2 regions of the Variovorax sp. 160MFSha2.1 genome follow, and region 1 is predicted to be linked to the other one. Evidence: riboswitches for the same ligand, from Rfam matches in the RefSeq annotation. Region 1 holds a riboswitch; the other holds the start of a gene.

Evidence for each region. Region 1 has a riboswitch for cobalamin ahead of ABL838_RS16995 (TonB-dependent receptor domain-containing protein). Riboswitches for the same ligand answer to the same signal wherever they lie in the genome.
Region 2: it holds a riboswitch for cobalamin, as region 1 does, so the genes downstream of both, ABL838_RS12390 (TonB-dependent receptor) here and ABL838_RS16995 (TonB-dependent receptor domain-containing protein) in region 1, are expected to answer to the same signal.

The regions. Positions count from the first base shown of each region.
Region 1 is NZ_CP157624.1:3,750,760-3,759,258, forward strand. Features, by position in the region: gene ABL838_RS16970 (ABC transporter ATP-binding protein) at 1-327, opposite strand, end outside; gene ABL838_RS16975 (FecCD family ABC transporter permease) at 324-1,352, opposite strand; gene ABL838_RS16980 (ABC transporter substrate-binding protein) at 1,349-2,218, opposite strand; gene ABL838_RS16985 (bifunctional adenosylcobinamide kinase/adenosylcobinamide-phosphate guanylyltransferase) at 2,215-2,814, opposite strand; gene ABL838_RS16990 (cobyrinate a,c-diamide synthase) at 2,792-4,213, opposite strand; gene ABL838_RS16995 (TonB-dependent receptor domain-containing protein) at 4,198-6,114, opposite strand; cobalamin riboswitch at 6,211-6,467, opposite strand; gene ABL838_RS17000 (ClcB-like voltage-gated chloride channel protein) at 6,522-8,243, shown strand; gene ABL838_RS17005 (DUF904 domain-containing protein) at 8,359-8,499, shown strand, end outside.
Region 2 is NZ_CP157624.1:2,758,566-2,767,064, forward strand. Features, by position in the region: gene ABL838_RS12355 (CinA family protein) at 1-63, opposite strand, end outside; gene ABL838_RS12360 (DJ-1/PfpI family protein) at 60-707, opposite strand; gene phbB (acetoacetyl-CoA reductase) at 900-1,637, shown strand; gene ABL838_RS12370 (dicarboxylate/amino acid:cation symporter) at 1,764-3,107, shown strand; gene ybaL (YbaL family putative K(+) efflux transporter) at 3,171-4,883, shown strand; gene ABL838_RS12380 (hypothetical protein) at 4,906-5,310, opposite strand; gene ABL838_RS12385 (hypothetical protein) at 5,465-5,689, shown strand; cobalamin riboswitch at 5,783-6,084, shown strand; gene ABL838_RS12390 (TonB-dependent receptor) at 6,327-8,408, shown strand; gene ABL838_RS12395 (PepSY domain-containing protein) at 8,431-8,499, shown strand, end outside.

The DNA of each region.
Region 1 (8,499 bases):
GCCGAGCATGGCGACGTCGTAGACCATCAGGTCGTCGGCGCTGCCCTCGCCCGTGCCGCTCTGGCCCAGCCACGAAAGGCGGCGGGCGCGAACGCGGGCGGGCACCTTGTCCTGCGCCTCGCCGAACAGGCGCACCTCGCCGCGATGCGCAAGCAGCCCCGCCAGCGCCTTCAGCAGCGTCGACTTGCCCGCGCCGTTCGGGCCGACGATGCTGGTCCAGCGCGCCGCCCGCAGCTTCAGGTCGATGCTGTGCAGCACCTCGGTGGAACCGAGCGTGGCGCTCAGCTGGCGCGCCTCGAGCGCGGCGGGAGCGTCGTTGCGGCTCATGCCACGCCGCTCCGCGCGCTGCGCCTGTGCATCAGCCACAGCAGGTAGCTGCCGCCCAGCACGGCCGTGAGCACGCCCACGGGCAGCTCCTGCGGCGCAATCAGCCAGCGCGCCAGCAGGTCGGCCGCCATCAGCAGCAGGCCGCCCATCAGCGCCGACAGCACGATCAGCCGCGCATGCGTGGTCTTGACCACCGAGCGCACCAGATGCGGCGCCGCGAGTCCGACGAAGGCGATCAGCCCGGTCTGCGCCACGGCCGCGCCGGTGGCCAGCGCCAGCACCACGACCAGCGCCGCGCGCATCGCGCCCAGCGGCAGGCCCAGGCTGCGCGCGGTGGCCTCGCCGAGCGCGAGTCCGTCGAGCACCGGCGCCAGCGCCCAGCCCGCGAGCAGGCAGGCCGCGCCGACCATGGCCATCACCGCGCAGGCGCTCCAGCCGACGAGGCCGGTGCTGCCGAGGATGAAACCCTGTATGGCTTGAAGGATGTCCGCCGAGGCGATGGTGATGAGGTCTTTGGCCGCGCCAAGCACCACGCCCACGATCACGCCGGCCAGCAGCAGCCGCAGCGTCTGCTGCACGCCGCGCGCCAGCATCAGCGTGAGCATCACGGCCAGCACTGCGCCCAGGAAGGCCGCGCCGGTGAGCCCGAGCCGCATCACCCACTGCGTGCTCGCAGCCGAGCCGCCGAACATCAGCAGCGCCACCGCCACGCCGAGCGAGGCGCCCGAAGCACTGCCGAGCAGGTACGGATCGGCCAGCGGATTGCGAAAAAGCCCCTGCGCCACCGCGCCGGCCAGCCCCAGCAGCGCACCAGCCAGCCAGGCACCCAGCGTGCGGGGCAGCCGGATGTCCCACACGATCTGCAACGCCACCGGGTCGTGGCGCGCGGCGAACAGGCTCTCGAAGCCTGTGCTGCCGATGCCCAGGCCCAGCAGCATCAGCCCCGTGCCCAGCACCAGCAGGCCGGCGCCGAGCAGCAGTACGCGGCGCAGATGGGCCGTGTGCCTGAAGGCGGCCGCGTTCATCGCTTGCCGCCCTTTTCAACGATGCACTGCGCCATCAGCCGCGCGGCCTCGTCCATGCGCGGGCCGGGGCGCACGAGCACGTCGGACTGCTCGGCGCTGAAGCGGCAGATGCGGCCCTCGCGCACCGCGCGGATGCCGGCCCAGCCGGGCCGCTGCTCCAGCCCCTGCGCGCTGCGTACGCTGACCATGATGAGGTCAGGGTTCGCGCGCACCACGTACTCGGGGTTGAGCTTGGGGAACGGGCCGAGCGATGCCGGCACGATGTTCTTCATGCCGAGCCGCGAAAGCGTCTCGCCGATGAAGGACGACTCGCCCGCCGCGTACGGCGCGCTGTTGACCTCGAAGTACACGCGCATGCCCTTCGCCCCCGCGGGCACCGACTGCGCGGCGGCCGAGACGCTGGCGTCGATCACGCGCCAGACCTTCGGCGCCTCGTGCGTGCCCAGCACCTGGTCGAGCTTGTCGAGCACGCGGCGCACGTCGGCATGGCTCTTGGGCTCGAGCACCAGCACCTTCATACCCAGCGCCTCCAGCCGCTGCGTGACGCGCGACGACTTGGCCAGCAGCACCGCGTCGGGCTTGAGCGCGACGATGGCCTCCACGTTCGGATCGATGCCGCCACCGAGCTGCGGCAGCGCCTTCACCTGTTCGGGCGAGTTGGAGTAACGGTCCACGCCCACCAGCCGGTCGCAGGCGCCGAGCGCGCAGACCGACTCGGTGAGCGACGGCAGCAGCGAGACGATGCGCTGCGGCGGCTGCGGCAGGTCGACGGAAACGCCGCGCTCGTCGACCACGTCGAGCGCATGCGCGGCCAGCGCGAAAAGAGCGAGGCCGAGCGAAGCCAGCGAGATGCGGATCTTCTTCATGCAGCAGGCGCCTTCAGACTCAGCGGCAATCCGGCCGCCATCAGCGTGACGCGCCCGCAGGCGGCGGCCACGTCCTGGTTGAGCCGGCCCAGCGCATCGACGAAGGCGCGCGTCTCGCGGCCCATCGGGATCACGCCCAGCCCGATCTCGTTGCCGACCAGCACCACCGGCCCCGGCGCATCGCGCAGCGCGACCAGCAGCATCGCGATGTGCGTGGCCGGCGTGCGTGTCACCGGGCGGGCGTCCTCGGTGGGCATGGGCATCAGCAGGTTGGTGAGCCACATGGTGAGGCAGTCGACCACCACCAGCGTCTCGGGCGTGCTCTGCGTGACGATGGCGCGCGCGAGCTCGACGGGTTCCTCGATGGTCCGCATGCCGGGCACGCGCTCGGCGCGGTCGGCCTGGTGGCGCACGATGCGCTCCAGCATCTCGTCGTCATAGGCCTGGGCGGTCGCGATCAGCACGGCGCGGCGGGGCCGGGAGCCAGATGCGAGCCAGTCGATGGCGCGCTGCTCGGCACGGCGCGACTTGCCGCTCTTCTGGCCACCCAGGATGAACTCGTGCACCACGGCTTCAGGCTTGGTCGAATGCGGCATGGCTCTCCAACTCGATGGACATGGCGCCGAAAAGGCGGGCAGTGGCTTGCGGACTGGACGCGAACCACGCATGGAAGTAGCTCGCGCGCACCGGGCCGTGCACGTACAGCGCTTCGCCGGCGCGCGTGCCCACGGCCTGCGGGGCGCCGGGCCGGGCGGTGCGGGCGACCGGCTCCAGCGGCGTTTCGCAGCTCGAATAGTGGAAGGTGTGGCCGCGCAGCACATGGCTGCCCAGCGAGAGCTGCTGCGGCCCGAGGCCCGCGAGCCGCTTCTGCATGGTCACGCGGCCGGGCAGCAGGCCCCAGAGGCGGTGGACTGGCTCACCGTCCTGCAGGGCCAGCTCGTCGAACAGCGCCATCATTCCGCCGCACTCGGCCCAGACCGGCTTGCCCGCTGCAGCATGCGCGGCAAGCGATTCACGCATCGCCGTGCAAGCCGACAGCGCCTGCGCGTGCAGCTCCGGATAGCCGCCGGGCAGCCAGACGGCATCGCAGGCCGGCAAGGCGTCGCCCGCGAGCGGCGAGAAGAAGCTCAGCTTCGCGCCCAGTGCCGTGAGCACGTCGAGGTTCGCGGGGTAGATGAACGAGAAGGCGGCGTCGCGCGCGATGGCGATGGTGCGGCCGGCCAGCAATGGGGCCATGGCTTGCGGCTCGTCGGATGCAGCCTCGAAGCGCACCTGTGGCAGGTTGGCAACGGACATCCGACCCAGCGGCGTGCCGGCCAGCACGTCGGCTGCCGCGTCCAGCCGGGCCAACGCGTCGCCGAGTTCGGTGGCGGCCACGAGGCCCAGATGACGCTCGGGCAGCGCGAAACGGGAATCGCGCGGCAAGGCACCGAGCCATTGCGAAGGGTCGCGCAACGCTTGCTGAAGCATGGCGCCGTGCCGTTCGCTCGCCACGCGGTTCGCCAGCACGCCGGCCCACGGCAGGCCGTCGCGGAAGCTCTGCAGCCCGTAGGCCAGCGCCCCGAAGGTGCCGGCCATGGCGTGCGCGTCGATCACCGCCAGCACCGGCAGGCCGAAGCGCTGTGCCAGGTCGGCGGCGCTGGGCGTGCCGTCGAAGAGGCCCATCACGCCTTCGACGACCAGCAGGTCGCATTCGGCCGCTGCCGCGTGCAGGCGCGCGCGGCAGTCGGCTTCGCCGGTCATCCAGAGGTCCAGCGAATGCACCGGCGCGCCGGTGGCCAGCGCCAGCCAGTGCGGGTCGAGGAAGTCGGGCCCGCACTTGAAGGCGCGCACTCGCCTGCCCTGGCGCGCATGCAGCCGGGCCAGCGCGGCAGCGACCGTGGTCTTGCCCTGCCCCGAGGCCGGGGCGGCCACCAGCACGGCGGCGCAGGTGGCCGCCGCGGCACCGGCGGTGCCGCCCGGCTGGGATGCTTGGCTGCTTAGTGAGGCGTCCACTTGAGACCGACGTAGGCGGTACGGCCGGCATTGGCGTACAGCCGCGCGAACTGGTAGTCCTTGTTGCCCACATTGTCGACGCGCGCGACGAGGTTGATGTCGCGCGTGATCTGCGTGGTGGCCGACAGGTTCAGCACGGTGTAGCCGCCGAGCTTCACGCTGTTGGCCGCATCGTCGTAGCGGCGGCTGGAAGTCTGCACCTCGGCGCCCAGCGTCCAGCCCGCGATGCGCCAGTCGGCGCCCAGGGTGGCGTGGCGCTGCGCGCGGCGCGCGAGCAGGTTGTGGGTGGCGAGGTCGCGCGGGTCCTGGAAGTCGAAGGAGCCGCGCAGCGTGACGTCGCCGATGCGGTGGCTGCCCGAGAGCGTGACGCCCTGGTAGCGCGCGCGGGCGGTGCTGGCGTAGCAGCCGAAGGACGATGCGCAGCCCTTGGCCGAGCCGTCGAACACGATCAGGTTCTGCACGCGGTTGGCGTACGCCACGATGCCCATCTGCGTCGCGCCCTCGGTGTACTGCAGGCCCAGCTCGAGGTTGCGGCTCGATTCGGGCTTGAGCGTGGCCAGGCCGTATTCGCTGAAGCGCTGGTACAGCGTGGGCACGCGGAAGGCGGTGCCGGCCGACGCCGTGAAGCGCAGCGTGGGCGTGATGGCGTAGCCGTAGGCCGCGCTGCCGGTGGTCTTGCCGCCGAATTCGCTGTCCTTGTCGTGGCGCACGTGCAGCTGCAGCGAGTGCGGGCCCTTCACGAAGCCGTAGCCCAGCGAGACGGCGTCCTGCGAGCGGTCGCGCGAGAGCAGCTTCGAGGTGGTTGTGGGAGCGTTTTCCAGGGCGTCCTCGCGGCGCTCGAGCGTGGCGGTGACGAGGTGCGGGCCGAAGCGGAATTCGTTCTGGAAGAGGTAGCCGCGCAGCTTCGTCTCGGTGCGGTAGAACGAGGGCTGGGTCTTGTAGACCTGCTGCGAGTCGGTCACCTGCACGCGGGTGCTGTAGACGTCGTTCCACTTTGCCGACCAGCTCAGGCCGGCGGTCTGCAGCGTGTTGCTCGAGATGTCGTTGGCGAACAGGAACGGCAGCCTGGTCCTGTAGGACACCGTGGCGTCGTAGCCGGCCTTGATGTCGCTGGAAAGCAGCGTGGCCTCGATGCGCTGGTCGGGCGTGATCTGGAAGCCCAGCTTCGCGTTGCCCGAGGTGCTGTTGTAGCCGTCGCGGTCGGGGCTGGTGAAGCCGTCCTTGGTCACGTTGCGCTTGCTCACGGGCTGCACGTTGTAGCCCTTGCTCTCTTCATGCGCCACGCCGAAGGAATAGTCGAAGAGGCCCGACTTGCCGCTCACGCCGCCTTCGATCCTGCGCAGTCCCTTGCTGCCGAAGCCGATGCCTGCGTAGGGGGACACGCCCTCCTCGCCGCGCCTGGTGAAGAGCTGGATCACGCCGCCCACGGCGTCGGAGCCGTAGACCGCGGCGGCCGGGCCGCGCAGCACCTCGATGCGGTCGATCTGCGACAGCGGGATGCCCTCCCAGCCGGCGCCGCCGGTCGATTGCGAGTCGATGCGCACACCATCGAGATACACGGCGGTGAAGCGCGTCTCGGCGCCGCGGATGAAGAGGCTGGTGGTGTTGCCCACGCCGCCCGAGCGCGAGATCTCGATGCCGGGCACGCGCGAGAGCAGGTCGGCCACGCCGGTCGCGCCGCTGCGCTCGATGGCGTTGCTGTCGACGATGGAGACGTCTCCCACGAGCTCCGACAACGCCTGCGGGGTGCGGTTGGCGGTGACCACCGTCTCGCGCAGGGTGGAAGCCTCCTGCGCATGGGCCAGCCCGCCGAAGGCGGAAACCAGCGCCAGCGGCAGGCAGGCGTGGCGGAAGCGGCGCGCAGGAGCGCGGCCGCGGAAAGAGCAAACACGGGAAATCATGGATCAAGCGAACGAACGTCAATACCCCTGGCCGGCCTCCCCGCCGGCGCCTGGGCGCAATGGCCGCGCATGCGTTCGTCATTCATCTTCGACGCATGCGGCAGCCGCCTTGTTGGCCGGTATCCGGGCTGGCAGAGCGACTCCTTGCCGCCTTCCCAGACGCCTGTTTCAGGGCATCCAGTGGCTTCGATGGAAAGGGGTTGGCGCCTTGCGGCACCGTCTGCTTGACCGTTGCGGGGGCAGCGCAGGCGGCTTCGGCCTTGTTCCGGCAAGAACCGGGGCGTTCACTCCTGCTTCCCGTTGAACTGCGCCGTGCGAACCACGGCGCGAGCACCAACGGCGGTGATTTTATGCGCTGGCCAACGGGGCTTAAGTCGAAAGTTGCGGCACCGCTAACATCGACGGCCATGATGCAGCCCGCCTCGGTCTTCCTGAATCTGCGTTCGGCGCTGCAGCGTCTCTTCGGTGTGTCGGGCTGGCAGTCGATGCTGCTGTGGTCCATCGTGGCGGGGCTGCTGGGGACGCTGGCGACCGAATTCTTCCGCGCGGCGCTGCTGGCCTTCGAGCACCTGGTGCTGGGGCCTGGCGAAGGGCTCGTGGCAATGGCCAGGCAACTGCCATGGTGGGCACGCATCGCCTGCCCCACGCTCGGCGGTCTGGTGGCGGGGCTGCTGCTGGTGCTGGCCAGGCGCGTGGCTTCGCGCAGCGCCACGTCGGACTACATGGAAGCCATCGTCCTCGGCGACGGGCGCATCCCGGTGGCGCAGACGCTGGCGCGCAGCGCGTCGTCGCTGGTGAGCATCGGCACCGGCGGCTCCATCGGGCGCGAGGGCTCGATGGTGCAGTTGGCGGCGCTGGCTTCCTCGCTGCTCGGGAGGGTGTTCCGCTTTCCGGCCGAACGGCTGCGGCTGCTGGTGGCCTGCGGCGCGGCGGCCGGCCTCACTGCAGCCTACAACGCGCCCATCGCGGGCGCCTTCTTCGTCGCGGAGATCGTGCTGGGCTCCATCGCGATGGAGAGCGTGGGACCGATCATCATCGCCTCGGTGGTCGCCAACGTCGCGATGCGGGCGCTTCCGGGCTACCAGCCGCCTTACAGGATGCCGCCGTTCCCGGAGATCCACGGCACCGAGGTCGTGCTGTTCTGCGTGCTCGGCGTGCTGCTGGGCTTCGCGGCGGTGGGCTTCCTGCGTGCGCTGCAGGGCAGCCGGGCGCTGTTCTCGCGGCTGCCGCTCGCGCTGCCGTGGCGGCTGGCGCTGGGCGGGCTCGTCATGGGCGCGGTGTCGGTGCCGATGCCGGAGGTCTGGGGCAACGGCTACAGCGTGGTCAATTCGGTGCTGCATACGCCGTGGGCATGGACGCTGATCGCGATGGTGCTGCTCGCCAAGGCGGTCGCCACCATGGCAACGGCGGGCTCGGGCGCGGTGGGCGGCGTGTTCACGCCCGCGCTCTTCTTCGGCTGCATGATCGGCGCGCTCTTCGGCCAGGGCGTGCAGGCGCTGTGGCCAGCGGCGAGCTCGGCGCCTTTCGCCTACGCCATCGTCGGCATGGGCGCGTTCCTGGCGGGCGCCACGCAGGCGCCGCTGATGGCGATATTGGTGATCTTCGAGATGACGCTGAGCTACCAGGTCATGCTGCCGCTGATGGCCGCGAGCGTCATCGCGTATTTCGTGGCGCGCTCGGCCAACGCGGGCTCGATGTACGAGATCACGCTGCATCGCAACGCACAGCGCGACGACCAGATGCGCCTGCGAGGCCTGCACATGCGCGACCTGGTGCAGCCGGCCGAAACGGTGGTCGGCCCGCAGGCGGACCGCGAGGCGATGAGCAGGCTCTTTCTGCAGTACCCCGTGAAGTACCTGTACGTGGTGGACGCGGACAACCGCTATCTCGGCGTGGTGCCGCTCTCGTCGCTCGGCACGGCGCCGCAGGAGACGACGGCCGGCGCCCTGCTCTCGCAGGCGATCCTGCCGATCACCGCCGACACCGGGCTGGGCGAGGCGCTGCAGCGCTTCCTCGACCACCTGGGCGAGCGGCTGCCGCTGATAGAGAGCGCCGCCAACCCGGTGCTGCTGGGCGTAGTCGCCAAGAGCGCGCTGCTGGCCACCTACGTGCGGCTGAGCGAAGCCTGAAACACCTGATCGGGGGTTTGATCGGCGGGCGGCAAAGCCGCAGAATCCCGGGCACGCCGGGCGCCGCGTCCGGCCTCGGCGGGACCGCCTCCCCGGGAAACTACAATCGCCAACCATGCCCGCCTCCAGCCCCATCGACCAGATCGCCGAGCGCGTCGAACGACTGCTCGTGCGTCACGAAGAGGTGCAGCGCACCAACGCGCTGCTGCAGGAACAGGTCGATGCGCTCACGCGCGAACGCGACGCCCTGAAGTCG
Region 2 (8,499 bases), 990 kb from region 1:
GACGCGTGCCGCAAGCACGGGCAAGGAATCGGGCAGGGATTCGGGCAGGGAGGGCGCGGTCATTTGGCCTGGAAGCGCGGACCGGGCCGCTTCACGTAGGCCGGCGCACGCTCGTGGCTCGCGGTGCTTCCGTAGACGGTGTCCGCGGGGTAGTACTCGGCCTGCAGTTGCACCTTGGCGGCGGCCTCCTCGCCCGCGGTGTGGGCGATGTAGGCCAGCATCAGGTCGGTACCGGCCGATACCCCGGCCGAGGTCCAGACGTTGCCGTCCTGCACGAAGCGCTGCTCCACCACGTTCACGTCGCCCAGCGCGCGCAGGCGGTCGAGCGACCCCCAGTGCGTGGTGGCGGTCTTGCCCGAGAGCAGCCCGGCCGCGTGGAGCACGAAGGCGCCGGTGCATACGGACATCAGCGTGGTGCATCCGGGTGCCTGGTCGGCGAGGAAGCGGGTCATGACGACGTTGTCGACCTCGCGGCGCGTGCCCATGCCGCCGGGCACGAGCAGGCAGTCGAGCTGGGGGCAGTCGGAGAAGGAAACGTGGGGGTTGATCGAAAGGCCCTTGGCGCAGGCCACCGGCTCGCGCTTCTCGGCCACGATCAGGCAGTGCTCCGGACCGCCGGCGAGCTTGCTCCACATGGTGAGCATTTCCCAGGGGCCGACGAAGTCGAGTTCCTCGACGTCGGGGAAGACGATGATCCCGAAATTCATACTTTGGAACTCCTTGGGTGATTGGCTCGTGCTGACACGCACGGATGAGAGGATAGAGGCTGAGCACGGAGGCCGCTTCGTGACAGCTGGTTGCAAGCCTGGCTCAGTGTTTTCCTGAGAGGGCCCATGGCTTGAAACTCGCTAGAGTGAAGGCGGCCGTTCAGGCTTTTGCCATTACACAAAGGAAATCTCATGAGCAAGAAAGTTGCATATGTCACCGGGGGCATGGGTGGCATCGGAACAGCCATCTGCCAGCGTCTCTACAAGGACGGGTTCACCGTGGTCGCAGGTTGCGGCCCCACGCGCGACTACGCCAAGTGGCTGGCCGAACAGAAAGCCGCAGGCTTCGAGTTCCATGCGTCGGTCGGCAATGTCGGCGACTGGCAATCCACCGTCGAAGCCTTCTCCGCCGCCAAGGCCGCGCACGGCCCGATCGACGTGCTGGTCAACAACGCCGGCATCACGCGGGACCGCATGTTCCTCAAGATGACGCCCGAGGACTGGAGCGCGGTGATCGAGACCAACCTCAACAGCATGTTCAACGTCACCAAGCAGGTGGTGGGCGACATGGTGGAAAAGGGCTGGGGCCGCATCATCAACATCAGTTCGGTCAACGGCGCCAAGGGCCAGGCGGGCCAGACCAACTACTCGGCGGCCAAGGCCGGCATGCACGGCTTCACCATGGCGCTGGCGCAGGAGTTGGCCAACAAGGGCGTGACGGTCAACACCGTGAGCCCGGGCTACATCGGCACCGACATGGTCAAGGCCATCCGCCAGGAAGTGCTCGACAAGATCGTGGCCACCATCCCGGTCAAGCGCCTGGGCGAGCCCAGCGAAATCGCCTCCATCATCTCGTGGCTGGCCACGGACGAAGGCGGCTACAGCACTGGCGCCGACTTCTCGGTCAACGGCGGTCTTCACATGCATTAAGCATGCTGACTTACACCTGATCGACAGACCCGCTTCGGCGGGTCTTTTCTTTTTCACCGATACGGATTCCACGGATAGAAAACCACGAATACGCGTCCTACATTCTTCAACCCTCCGGAGGCAAACATGGAAAGCACAACAAGCACTCCCGCCAGAAAGCTCCCGCTCTACCGCTCCCTGTACGTTCAGGTGATCACCGCCGTGATCATCGGCGTGCTGCTCGGCCACTTCTATCCCGCGGCCGGCGAGGCGATGAAGCCGCTGGGCGACGGCTTCATCAAGCTGATCAAGATGATCATCGCGCCGATCATCTTCTGCACGGTGGTGGTGGGCATCGCCGGCATGGAGGACATGAAGAAGGTCGGCAAGACCGGCGGCCTGGCGCTGCTGTACTTCGAGGTGGTGAGCACCATTGCGCTCATCGTGGGCCTGGTGCTGGTGAACGTGCTCAAGCCCGGCGGGGGCATGAACATCGACCCGAGCACGCTCGACACCAAGGGCATCGCGGCCTACACCGGCCCGGGCAAGATGACCGGCACGGTCGACTTCATCATGAACATCATCCCGAACACCATCGTGGATGCCTTCGCGAAGGGCGAGATCCTGCAGGTGCTGCTCATCGCTGTGCTGTTCGGCTTCGCGCTGCACCGTTTCGGGGGGCGCGGCACGCTGGTGTTCGACGTGATCGAGAAGGGCTCGCACGTGCTCTTCGGCATCGTCAACTACATCATGAAGCTGGCGCCCATCGGCGCCTTCGGCGCCATGGCCTTCACCATCGGCAAGTACGGGCTGGGCAGCCTGTTCTCGCTGGGCAAGTTGATGGGCACCTTCTACCTGACCTGCCTGCTGTTCATCTTCGTGGTATTGGGGCTCATTGCGCGATTCCACGGCTTCAGCATCTGGAAGTTCATCAAGTACATCAAGGAAGAGCTGCTGATCGTGCTGGGCACGTCGTCGAGCGAATCGGTGCTGCCGCGCATGATGGAGAAGATGGAGAACCTGGGCGCCAACAAGACCTGCGTGGGCCTCGTGATCCCGACCGGCTATTCGTTCAACCTCGACGGCACTTCCATCTACCTGACGATGGCGGCGGTGTTCATCGCGCAGGCGACCAACACGCCGATGACGCTCACGCAGGAGATCACGCTGCTCGCCGTGCTGCTGTTGACCTCGAAGGGGGCGGCGGGCGTCACGGGCAGCGGCTTCATCGTGCTGGCGGCCACGCTGTCGGCGGTGGGGCACGTGCCGGTGGCGGGGCTGGCGCTCATTCTGGGCATCGACCGCTTCATGTCGGAAGCCCGCGCGCTGACCAACCTGATCGGCAACGGCGTCGCGACCATCGTGGTCGCCAAGTGGACCAACGAGCTCGACGAGAACCGGCTGCAGGCCGGACTCAACAACGAGAGCTGGGTGGAAGCGCAGGAGCCCGAGGCGCTGGACGCGGCCCGGGCGAGCAAGATGGCTGGCTGAGATTGCCGGCCGGGATGGCCTCCTGAAACAAAAGGCCGGGCATCGTTCCTGCAAAATGCAGCGATGCCCCACAGCGTCTCCCTCATCAACACGATCGCCGCCGGCCTGGGGCTGGCGCTCATCCTCGGCTTCCTGGCGGCCAGGCTGCGTTTGCCGGCGCTGGTGGGCTACCTGCTGGCGGGCGTGATCATCGGGCCCTTCACACCGGGCTTCGTGGCCGATGCGGGCATCGCGGCCCAGCTCGCCGAGATCGGCGTGATGCTGCTGATGTTCGGCGTGGGCCTTCATTTCTCTCTCGACGACCTGCTGGCGGTGCGCAAGATCGCACTGCCAGGCGCGCTCGCGCAGATCGTGGTGGCCACGCTCCTTGGCGGCGGGCTGGCCATGTGGTGGGGCTGGAGCCCTGGCGCGGCGCTGGTGTTCGGGCTGGCGCTGTCGGTGGCGAGCACGGTCGTGCTGCTTCGCGCGCTCGAGAGCCTGGGCATCCTCGATTCATTCACCGGCCGCATCGCGGTCGGCTGGCTGGTGGTGGAAGACCTCGCCATGGTTCTGGTACTGGTGCTGCTTCCGCCGCTGGCGGGCACGCTCGGCGACCGGGGCGCGGCGGGTGGCGCAGGCACTGCCGACCCGCTGTGGCAGACCCTGGGCCTCACGCTGCTGCAGGTCGGCGGCTTCGTCGCGCTGATGCTGGTGGTGGGGCGGCGGGTGTTCCCGTGGATCCTCTGGCAGGTCACGCGCACCGGCTCGCGCGAGCTGTTCACGCTGTGCGTGGTGGCGGCGGCCGTGAGCATCGCCTACGCGTCCGCGGCGCTCTTCGGCGTGTCCTTCGCGCTGGGCGCCTTCTTCGCCGGCATGGTGATGCGCGAATCGCAGTTCGCGCACCGGGCGGCGCAGGAGTCGCTGCCGCTGCGCGACGCCTTCGCGGTGCTGTTCTTCGTGTCGGTCGGCATGCTGTTCGACCCCTCGGTGCTGCTCGACCGACCGCTGCAGGTGCTGGCGGTAGTGCTGGTGATCGTGCTGGGCAAGTCGCTGGCGGCCTGCGCGCTGGTGCTGGTGTTCCGCTACCCGCTGGGCACGGCGCTCACGGTGAGCGCGAGCCTGGCGCAGATCGGCGAGTTCTCGTTCATCCTGGCCGGGCTGGGCGTGTCGCTGGGGCTGCTGCCGGTGGAGGGGCAGAGCCTGGTGCTTGCCGGTGCGCTGATTTCCATCGCCACCAATCCGCTGTGGTTCAGCCTGATCGCGCCGATGCAGAAATGGCTGCATGCCCATTCCTCCTTCGCGCGCGGGCTGGAGATGCGTGAAGACCCGCTGGCCGAGCTGCCCATGACCACCGAGGCCAGGTACCTCTCGCGGCAGGTGGTGCTGGTGGGTTACGGGCGCGTCGGGCGCCGCATCGCGGCCGAACTCGACGCCAACGACATTCCCTACGTGGTGGCCGAGCAGAACCGCGAACTGGTCGAGAAGCTGCGCGAGGCCGGCACGCCGGCCGTGTGGGGCGATGCGGCCGACCCGGCGGTGCTGATCCAGGCGCACATCGCACGCGCCCGCGTGCTGGTGGTGGCCACGCCCGACGCCATGAACGTGCGGCAGATGATGGAAACCGCGCACACGCTCAATCCGGCGATCCAGACGGTGATTCGCAGCCACAACGAGCAGGAGGCCCGGCTGCTCACGCAGGAAACCTCCGCCACCGTGTTCCTCGGCGAGCACGAACTGGCCCAGGCCATGGCCCGCGACGTGGTCCAGCGCGCGGTGTCGATGGCGGTGCCGGCCTGAAGTCCGGTCAGGGCGGCCCGGTTCAGAGGTCTTCTATCACCAGCGTGCGGTAGCGCTGGGCGATGGAGTAGGGCACGGTGCGCACCAGCTCCATCATCTGCTCGGCCGCCGCGCCGTCCTTGGTCCTGACCAGCAGCCCGGTGTGGCCCTCGCGCGCCAGCTTGGCGTAGGCTCGCACGGTTGCCGCGTCGGTGCCGGCGGACGGCAGCGGATCGTCGGCGATCCTCACCGTGGGCACGATCTCGCTGAGCACGGTCTCGGCGGGGAGCAGGTAGACCTCGTCGCCGCTGACGCCCTTTTCGATCAGCCGGTGGCCGATGCGGTCGGCATCTTCCGCGCTCGGGAACATCACCATCGAGTAGCCGGTGGGGTAGAAGGCGCCGCCGATGCTCGAGCGCATGCGGGGTTCAAGGGTGAAGTGCTTCATGCTGCCTCCTGGTTCTTGTGGAAGTCCCTGGATACAACATTAGGTCGCACCCGCAGGGGCCTCTGTAGGAGAACCCCGAAAGCTCTGTCAACCGCCCGCCTTCCTGGCCTGTTCAATTCATTCAGCAGTCAGCAAGCAACGCCATCCTCGCTCCATGCCTTCTCCCAGAAACATCGCACTCACCGTCCACGAGCTGGAGGAGGGGGAGTTCTACTGGGTGCTGATGGAGGCCGTGGAGGGCTCTCCGGGCGACACCACCCATGTCTACGTGCCCCTGGAGGCTGCCCACGAGCCCTACGCCACCTATTCGAACGCGCTGGTGGCGGGCGTGGCCATGATGCGGCGGCTGTTCGGGCCCGACGGCAAGCCGGCCTCCTGAGCCTGGCGGCCGGCTTCGGGGCCGGCCCCCGAGGGGCGCTACCTATAATCCCGCCGTTCCGGTGCGGCAGTTTTCATTGGTTACTCGCCGTTCCGGACCACACGGTTCGAAGGTGCCCCGCACGCCATCCATCTGATCGACGGCGACGGGGTTAAACGGGAAGCAGGTGAGCCGCGCCGTCGTTCTCTCTGGAGATCGATGGACGCGCCGATTCCTGCGCTGCCCCCGCAACGGTCAGCGGATCTGGAACCCCTCGGGCTCGTGCCTCCTCGATTGGCACGGGCAGCCACTGCGCTTGGGCGTGGGAAGGCGAGGGCTTCCGCCACTGCGTGCATCCAACAGCACGCAGTGGCACTCCGCAAGCCCGGATACCGGCCTTCGCAACCGCCTTCGGACGCTGCGGGAGTGCGTGTCCGGGCCAGCCGCCTACCGCGCCCGCCGCGGGCCGCCGCAGCCCTTTCGCCTCTTCCGCCACGTCCTTCAACGGTCAGGAGCCTGCGGGGACGCAGGCTGGAGGAGAGGTTTCATGGGTCATGCGTCGCGAGGGAGCGATCGCAGAAGAGCGTCGCCACAACGGCTGCGACGCTGGGCGCGGTTTTCAGGTCTTTCGAGTCTTTCACTGGGTTGGGGGCTCGCCGTGGGCCCCTGTGCGGCGGTCTTCGCGCAGACGCCCGACGGCCAGACGCTCAAGCCCATCCAGGTGGACGCCGAGCGGCACACGCCGCTGGCCATCGACGAGCCCACGCAGACCGGCAGCCGCCTCGGCCTCACGCCGCTGGAGACGCCGGCCAGCGTCGAGGTGCTGACCGGCGACACCATCCGCGCGCGTGGCGACGTCTCGGTGATCGACGCCGTCACCCGCGCCACCGGCATCACCGGCTCGCCCGGTCCGGGCAATGGCGGTACCGCGCTGGTAGCTCGTGGCTTCCTCGGCCACGGCTCGGTGATGCAGCTCTTCGACGGGACGCGCCTCTACGCGGGCGCCGGCACCGTCACTTTTCCCTTCGACACCTGGTCGGCCGACCGCATCGAGGTGCTGCGCGGCGCGGCCTCGGTGATGTACGGCGAGGGCGCCATCGGCGGGGCGATCAACGTGGTGCCGAAGAAGCCCGCGCGCGGGCCGATCCGCAATGAAGCGCTGGTCACGCTCGGCTCCGACGCCACGCGGCAGGTGGCCTTCGGCAGCGGCGGGGCGATCAACGACCGGCTTTCGTACCGCTTCGACATCAGCCAGCGCAACACCGACGGCTTCATGCTGCGCGGCGAGGCCGAGAGCCTGGCCGTGAGCGCCGCAGTGCGGCTGGACGTGTCGCCGCAGCTGCAGTTCACGCTCTCGCACGACGAGGGCCGCCAGTCGCCGCAGCGCTACTACGGCGTGCCGCTGATCGATGGCCGCCTCGGCAGCCAGACCCTGCGCCAGAACTACAACGTGGACGACGCCGAGATCAAGTACCGCGACAAGTGGACCCGCCTCGACGCCCAGTGGACGCCCAGCGACGCCGTGACGGTGCGCAACCAGCTCTACCGCCTGGAGAGCAAGCGCCACTGGCGCAACAGCGAAACCTACACCTACAGCGCCACCACCCGGCGCCTGACGCGCGGCGACTACCTGGAGATCGGCCACGACCAGGAGCAGATCGGCAACCGCACCGACGCCACCTTCAGGCATGGCCTGTTCGGCCTCGCCAACCAGGTGCTGGTGGGCTTCGACGTGAACCGCATCGACTTCACGCACATCAACGACTCGCCCTACGGCGGCCGTTCGGTGGTCGATCCTTTCGTCTTCAGCCCCGGCTACTACGCCTCGCCGGTGGCCTACACGCCGCGCTACAAGACCAGGACCAGCACCTACGCCTTCTTCGCCGAGGACAAGCTGGCCTTCAACCAGCAGTGGTCGCTGGTGGGCAGCCTGCGTTGGGACCACGCGAAGATCGCGCGCACCGACCTGCAGAACGCCGCCAACAACTTCGGCAAGACCTTCGAGTACGCCACCGGCCGCCTCGGCGTGGTCTACGCGCCCGACGCCTCGCAGTCGTTCTACGCCCAGGTGGCGCGCGCGGCCGATCCGCTGGGCTCGCTGGTGACCACCTCGGCCTCGCAGGCGGCCTTCGACCTCAGCACCGGCAGGCAGGTCGAGGTCGGCTACAAGCGCCAGCTCGCGGACAACCGCGGTGCCTGGACGGTGGCGGCCTACCGCATCGAGAAGAACAAGCTGCTCTCGCGCGACGCCATCGACCCCACCGTCACCCAACAGGTCGGCAAGCAGTCTTCCGAAGGCATCGAGGCCACGCTGGACCTGGCTCTGACCTCCACGCTGCGGCTGGAGGCCAATGTCGCCAAGCTGCGCGCGCGCTACGACGACTTCAACGAAGTGGTCGGCGGCAAGCTGGTCTCGCGCGCGGGCAACACGCCCACCGGCGTGCCCGAGGAGGCCGCCAACCTCTGGCTCACCTGGCGCTTCCTGCCGCAGTGGGAAGCCGATGTCGGTGTGCGCTACGTGGGCCCGCGCCAGGTCGACTCGGCCAATTCGCGAAAGATCGGCTCCTACACCGTGGCCGACGCGGGCGTGAGCTGGCAGGCGAACCCATCGCTCAAGCTCGCGCTGCGTGCCTACAACCTGGCCGACCGGCGCTATCCGGTGTCGTTCTCGAACGGCGGCAACCAGTGGCTGCTGGGGCGCCCGCGCTCCTTCGAGCTGTCGGCGCTGGTCAACTTCTGACGAACGCGGGCAGGACGAACGCATGACCTCCGCATGGCGCCGCGCCTGGCCGCGCATCCGGCACGGGCTCTACTGGACGCACCGGTGGCTG